Variovorax paradoxus: one gene and its partner. The protein of the gene in region 1 interacts with the protein of each later gene in a pairwise test. Links are inferred from orthologs where the notes say so. Each region holds a gene or a part of one and is shown on either strand. Other genes may lie near its edges.

Evidence for each region.
Region 2: the proteins of NWF24_RS21515 (region 1) and NWF24_RS29330 interact in binary tests that used the Escherichia coli proteins (3 or more experiments, as listed by UniProt). The link is inferred for Variovorax paradoxus from one-to-one orthologs.

Annotation. Positions count from the first base shown.
Region 1 is NZ_CP102931.1:4,559,443-4,562,801, forward strand. The notes cover bases 510-3,359. They hold NWF24_RS21515 (LytR/AlgR family response regulator transcription factor), read left to right. Parts: upstream 510-1,442; coding sequence 1,443-2,276; downstream 2,277-3,359. Other genes in these bases: NWF24_RS21510 (sensor histidine kinase), read left to right, coding at 510-1,418; NWF24_RS21520 (hypothetical protein), read right to left, coding at 2,358-2,699; NWF24_RS21525 (glutamine--tRNA ligase/YqeY domain fusion protein), read left to right, coding at 2,848-3,359. Also shown: NWF24_RS21500 (sterol desaturase family protein), read left to right, coding at 1-55; NWF24_RS21505 (2TM domain-containing protein), read left to right, coding at 52-348; more of NWF24_RS21510, read left to right, coding at 405-509. UniProt on the Escherichia coli protein: Member of the two-component regulatory system BtsS/BtsR, which is part of a nutrient-sensing regulatory network composed of BtsS/BtsR, the low-affinity pyruvate signaling system YpdA/YpdB and their respective target proteins, BtsT and YhjX.
Region 2 is NZ_CP102931.1:6,257,316-6,260,635, forward strand. Bases 153-2,963 are described here. They hold NWF24_RS29330 (glutamate-5-semialdehyde dehydrogenase), read right to left. Parts: upstream 2,299-2,963; coding sequence 1,006-2,298; downstream 153-1,005. Other genes in these bases: gshA (glutamate--cysteine ligase), read right to left, coding at 153-908; holA (DNA polymerase III subunit delta), read right to left, coding at 2,377-2,963. In the rest of the region: more of gshA, read right to left, coding at 1-152; more of holA, read right to left, coding at 2,964-3,320. UniProt on the Escherichia coli protein: Catalyzes the NADPH-dependent reduction of L-glutamate 5-phosphate into L-glutamate 5-semialdehyde and phosphate. The product spontaneously undergoes cyclization to form 1-pyrroline-5-carboxylate.

The DNA of each region.
Region 1 (3,359 bases):
GCCGCAGCCCGCCTCTTCCGATTTCATTCCTGTCCAATACAAGGAGCTGTCATGACCTCTCTTGCATCAAATTCTTCCCGCTCCGACGTCGAGCGCCTCGCCCGCCGCCGCGCCGGCGCCAAGATGGGCTGGTACATCCACGCCTTCGTCTACGTGGTGGTCAACCTCGGCCTCGTCACGATCTCGGCCGCCAACGGCCGCACCTGGGCGATGTACCCGCTCATGGGCTGGGGGCTGGGCCTGCTGATCCACGGCGCCGTCGTCTGGTTCGTGGCGCCCGGCGGCGGCTTCTACGACAGGCTGGTGGAACGCGAACGCCGCGCGCTGGGCGGCGGGGACCATCGGTGAGCGTGGAACAGCCTGCTGCTGCAAACAACAGGTTCAGGCCTGAAAACCTGAAGTCCATGCTGCGGCATGGCCTCATCACCGCCGTCTTCTGCTGCCTCATTGCCACCGTGATGACCATCACCGGCGGCGACAACTGGGCCGGCCACATGGTCTATTCGCTGTCGATCGGCATCGTGAGCTGGCTGTTCATCGACGGTGGCCGGCTCCTGATCAGCGGGCACCGTGAAATCCTCTGGCCCGCATGGCCGTGGGGCTTTCTCCTGATCGCGGTGGGCGCGGCCGTCGGCTTCTTCGTCGGCAACCTCATCGGCGACGCCTGGTTCGGCGCACCCCGGTTCGACTTTCTCGACTTCAAGGGTCACAAGCTGGCCACCGGCGTCACGATCACCATCATCGCGACGATCGGCATGTGCTTCTTCTTCTACAGCCTCGGCAAAAGCAAGCACATGCAGAGCCAGATCGAACTGGCCCAGCGCAACGCCACCGAGGCGCGGCTCAAGCTGCTCGAAACGCAGTTGGAGCCGCACATGCTCTTCAACACGCTGGCCAACCTGCGCGTGCTGATCACCATCGACCCGCCGCGCGCCGTCGCCATGCTCGACCGGCTCAACAGCTACCTGCGCATGACGCTCAGCGGCTCGCGCGCGCTGTCGCATCCGTTGTCGGCCGAGTTCGAGCGGCTGGGCGACTATCTGGAACTGATGTCGGTGCGCATGGGAGAACGCCTGCACTACACGCTCGACCTGCCGGAAGACCTGCGCGATGCGCCCGTGCCGCCGCTGCTGTTGCAGCCGCTGGTGGAAAACAGCATCCGCCACGGGCTGGAGCCGAAGGTCGAAGGCGGCGAGATCGTCGTGCGCGCCCGCAGGGAAGCAGGCCAGTTGGTGATCGAGGTAAGCGACACCGGCGTGGGCCTCGATGCAGCGCCGCCTTCGGAAGGCAGCGGTTTCGGGCTGGAGCAGGTGCGCGACCGGCTGGCCACCATGTACGGCGACCGGGGACACATGAAGCTGGTGCCCTCGCCCGCCGGCGGCACCAGCGCCACGCTGAGCTTCCCTACACCTGCCTGAACACGACACAACAACAGCGACAAGATGAACCCCACCGCCCTCATCGCCGAAGACGAGCCCCTGCTCGCGCAAGCCCTCAAGGCCGAACTGGCGGTCGCTTGGCCCGAACTGCAGATCGTCGCCACCGCCGGCGACGGCCGCAGCGCCGTGCGCGAGGCGCTGCGCCTGCTGCCGCAGGTGCTGTTCTTCGACATCCGCATGCCCGGCCTCGACGGCCTCGGCGCCGCCGCTGAGCTGGCCGATTGCTGGCCCACCGACGAGGCGCCCATGCCGCAGCTGGTGTTCGTGACGGCTTATGACGAATACGCCACCCGCGCCTTCGACGCGCAGGCCATCGACTACGTGCTCAAGCCCCTGCAGCCCGAGCGCCTGCGCAAGACCGTGAACCGGCTGCAGCAGGCGCTGGCCGCGCGCCAGCCGGAGCCCACGCCCGCCCTGGCCGACGCGGCGCTCGAACAGACGCTGGCCCAATGGCGCCAGGTTCTGACCGCCGCCGGTGCCGGAACGGCGGCGACGGCCGCCCCCGCCCCGCTGCGCATGATCGCCGCCAGCGACGCCGGTGGCAGCACCGTGCGCATGGTGCCCATCGACGAGGTGCTGTATTTCGAGGCCGCCGACAAATACCTGCGCGTGCTGACCGCCACGCACGAATACCTGATCCGTACGCCGCTGAAGCAGTTGCTGCCCCAGCTCGACGCAGACACCTTCTGGCAGGTGCACCGGGCGGTGGTGGTGCGCAGCGCGGCCATCGAGTCGGTGCATCGCGACGAGGCCGGCAAGCTTCATTTGATGCTGCGCGGGCGGGCGGAGAAGATTCCGGTCAGCCGCCTGTACGCCCATCTTTTTCGCGCCATGTGAAATTGGCAGGGGCGCCCCAAAAGAAAAGGCCGACCCTTTCGGGGCCGGCTTTTTTCATTCAGTCACGAATGCCGTGGCGTTTTAGCGCCAATGGCCATGGCCGCGGTAGTAGCCACGACCGTAGTAGCGCGGGCCGTAATACGCCGGCGGAGCGTAGTAGACCGGGGCCGGACGGTAGTACACCGGCGGCGGCGCGTAGTAGGCGGGCGCTGGCGGTGCGTAATAGACAGGTGCCGGCGGCGCGTAGACCGGGGCCGGGTAGTAGGCCGGACCGCCCACTCCCACCGCCACGCCTGGAACACCGACTCCGATGGACCAGCTGACGTCGCTGCGAGCGCTGGCCGAAGTGGCGGCAAACAATGCACCGGCGGCCACGACGCCTGCGGCGGCCCATTTGAAGAAGGTTGAACGTGTGAGGCTCATGATTCGGACTCCTTGTTACGGTGGGCTGCGTTCGGGTGTGAACCGCCCATGTGTGTATTGAACGCGGCAATTGCAAAGGGGGTGCACCGGGCAATGTGAAGAACGTTGCCAAAGGTAACTCATAGGGGGTGACCCCTAAAATGCAACGATGACCTCCCCGACCGACAAAAACGGCGCCAAAACGACCGCTGCTCCGAGCAATTTCCTGCGCCACGTGATCGAGAACGACCTCGAACAGGGTGCCTATTCTGGCCGCAAGTGGGGCGGTTCGCCCGGCAACGCCGCCCATCACGCCCAGGGCATGATCGATCCGGCCAAGGTGCGCATGCGCTTTCCGCCCGAGCCCAACGGCTACCTGCACATCGGCCACGCCAAGAGCATCTGGCTCAATTTCGAACTGGCCAAGGAATACGGCGGCGTGAGCCACCTGCGCTTCGACGACACCAACCCCGAGAAGGAAGACCAGGAATACGTCGACTCCATCCGCGACGCGGTGAAGTGGCTCGGCTACGAAACCTACCTGGCCGACCGCCCCAGCGCCCCCGGCACGCTGCAGCCGCACGAATACTTCGCGAGCGACTACTTCGACTTCATGTACGAAGCCGCCGAATACCTCATCGGCGCCGGCCTCGCCTACGTCGACGAGCAAACCGCCGACGA
Region 2 (3,320 bases), 1.7 Mb from region 1 along the record:
TCGACATCCTTGGCATCGCGCACCGTCACCACGCCCGGGCTGCCGCTGCCGCTGTGGCCGCCCTTGACGACCACGAACGGCTTTTCGTTGATGCCGTATTCCTTGTACTTGCGGCGCACCTTGGTCAGCACCGCGTCCACATGGCTGGTCAGCACGTCGATGCCGCGGCCTTCGGCCACGTCCACGCCTTCGGCGCGCGCATAGATCGGGTTGATGAGCCACGGGTCGATGCCCAGCAGCTTGCCGAGGCGCTTGGACAGTTCCTCGTAGCTGTGCAGGTGGTTGCTCTTGCGTCGCACCGACCAGCCTGCATGCAGTGGCGGCAGCAGATACTGCTCGTGCAGGTCTTCGAGGATGCCGGGCGTTCCCGCAGAAAGCTCGTTGTTGAGCAGAATTGTGCAGGGATCGAAGTTCTTCAGGCCCAGGCGGCGCTTGCTGCGCACCACCGGTTCGAGCGTCACGGTCTCGCCGTTCGGCAGTTCGATCTTCTTGGGCGACTTGATGGCCGGGTCGATCGACCCGATGCGCACATTGAGCCCCGCCATATGAAAGATGCGCACAAGTTGCGCGACGTTGGCGAGATAAAAGGTATTTTTGGAGTGATTTTCCGGAATGACGAGCAGGTTGCGCGCTTCCGGACAGATCTTTTCGATGGCCGCCTGCGCGGCCTGCACCGCCAGTGGCAGCATCTCCTTCGTGAGATTGTTCCAGCCGCCCGGAAACAGATTCGTGTCGACCGGGGCCAGCTTGAAGCCGGCGTTGCGGATGTCGACGGCGCTGTAGAACGGCGGCGTGTGCTCCATCCACTCGAGCCGGAACCAGCGCTCGATGGCGGGCATCGAGTCGAGCACCCGCTGCTCCAGTTCGTTGATCGGGCCGGTCAGGGCGGTGACGAGATGCGGAACCATGCGGCGGCCTTGTTGGTTTTGTGCTTAAAGGTGGAGCGGAATTGTAGGATTTGGGGATGGCCGCCCCAATGACAAGACCGCACGCGGGCGCATCGGATCAGGTCCGGACTTCGCCCTGCCCGAGCACCACGTACTTGAGCGAGGTCAGTCCTTCGATGCCCACCGGACCGCGGGCGTGGAACTTGTCGGTGCTGATGCCGATTTCGGCGCCCAGCCCGAACTCGAAGCCATCTGCGAAGCGCGTGCTCGCATTGACCATCACGCTGGCCGAATCGACCTCGCGCAGGAAGCGCTGTGCGTGCACATGGTCGCGCGTAACGATGGCGTCGGTGTGATGGCTCGAATAGCGGTTGATGTGCGCAATGGCCTCGTCCACGCCGGCCACCACCTTGATGCTGATGACGGCGGCCAGGTATTCCTCGGACCAGTCGGACTCGACCGCATCGACCACCCGGGCCTTCGGATCGAGCGCCTCGTCGGCGCGCAGGATGGCAGCAGCAGCCGGGTCGCAGCGCATTTCCACGCCCTTGGCCGCGAAGATGGCGGCGATCTCGGGCAGGAAGTCGTCGGCCACGGAAGCCGACACCAGCAGGCCTTCGGCGGCGTTGCACGGGCTGTACTTCTGGGTCTTGGCGTTGTCGACGATGCGCAGCGCCATGTCGAACTCGGCCGTGTCGTCCACGTAGACGTGGCAGTTGCCGTCCAGGTGCTTGATGACCGGCACCTTGGCGTCACGGCTGATGCGCTCGATCAGCCCCTTGCCGCCGCGCGGAATGATCACGTCGACGAACTCGGGCATGGCGATCAGCTGGCCGACGGCCTCGCGGTCGGTGGTCTGCACCAGCTGCACCGCCTCGACAGGCAGGCCGGCTTCGGCCAGTGCTTCCGACACCAGCAGCGCCAGCGCCTTGTTCGACTCGATGGCTTCCGAGCCGCCGCGCAGGATGGCCGCGTTGCCGCTCTTGATGGCCAGGCTCGCCGCCTCGATGGTCACGTTGGGCCGGCTCTCGTAGATCATGCCGAACACGCCGATCGGCACGCGCATCTGGCCCACGCGAATGCCGCTGGGCTGCTGCTTCATGCCGATGATTTCACCGATCACGTCGGCCATGCCGGCGAGCTGCTCGCAACCCAGGGCCACGGTCTCGATGACCTTGGGCGTGAGCTTGAGGCGGTCGACCATCGGCGCCGAGAGACCGGCAGCGGTGGCGCGCTCCAGGTCTTTCTGATTGGCGACGGCCAGCACCGGGCCGGCTTCGCGCAGGCGCTGGGCCAGCGCCTTCAATGCTATGTTTTTGGTAGCTGCATCCGCACGGGCCATGAGGAATGCAGCGGCTTTGGCTTGCAGACCCAGTGTCTGCATGTGCTCGCTGACGTTGAACGCATTCATGTGTTCATTTTCCCACGCCGACCTGTGACCCGGCTTACATGGGCCTTTTGATGGCTCGAGCCATCGCGCCCAAGCGGATCAGGCGCGCCGAGGAGCGGCCGCCGCGCTGCTGCATGCGCGGCACAGCATCAGCGCCAGCCGCTGCAGGGCTTGCCAGCCGCTGGCGGGCCAGTCGGGCTGTTTCAGCCCCTTCACGATGCCGTCCACCACATGCGCCGCGCGCAGCAGCCGGGTCAGCATGCGGTCGTCCAGCCGCGGCAGCACGCGCTCGAAGGCGCGCTCGCGCGGGCCCCAGATACGGTTCTCGCGCAGCGCCATCGGCAGCGGGCGGCCCGAGGCCATGGCGTCCTTCACGCGCTTGAGCGCGCGGATGTCTTCGGCAATCGTGTAGTGCACAAGCACTTCGGCCTCGCCTTCGGCCTGCAGGCCGTCGAGCATGCGTGCCACACGCTGCGGATTGCCGGCCAGCACGGCTTCGGAGAGCTTGAACACGTCGTAGCGCGCCACGTTGTTGACCGCGCCTTCGACCTGCTCCCAGCTCAGCTCGCCGGCCGGATGCAGCAGTGCGAGCTTCTGGATTTCCTGGTGCGCAGCGAGCAGGTTTCCCTCCACGCGATCGGCAAAGAACTGCAGCGTGCGCTGGCCTTCGTCGCCGGGCATCACGCGCTGGCCCTGCTGACCCAGGCGCTGCGCGATCCATTGCGGCAGCGCGCTGCGCTCGATCGGGTCGACCTGGATGCTCGCGCCGTTGTTCTCCAGCGCCGAGAACCAGGCGCCGGTGCGCGTGGCCTTGTCCAGCCGCGGCAACATCACCAGCGTGAGCGTGCCGTCGTTGCCGGGCGCGGACTCGGCCATCTGCTGCAACGCCGCGCTGCCGTCCTTGCCGGGCTTGCCCGAAGGAATGCGGATCTCGACGATCTGCTTATCGGCGAACAGCGAGAGCGAGCCCCCGGCCGCGAGCACCGCGCTCCAGTCGAAGTGCGCGCCGGCCACGGTGTAAGAGCTGCGCTCGGTATAGCCCT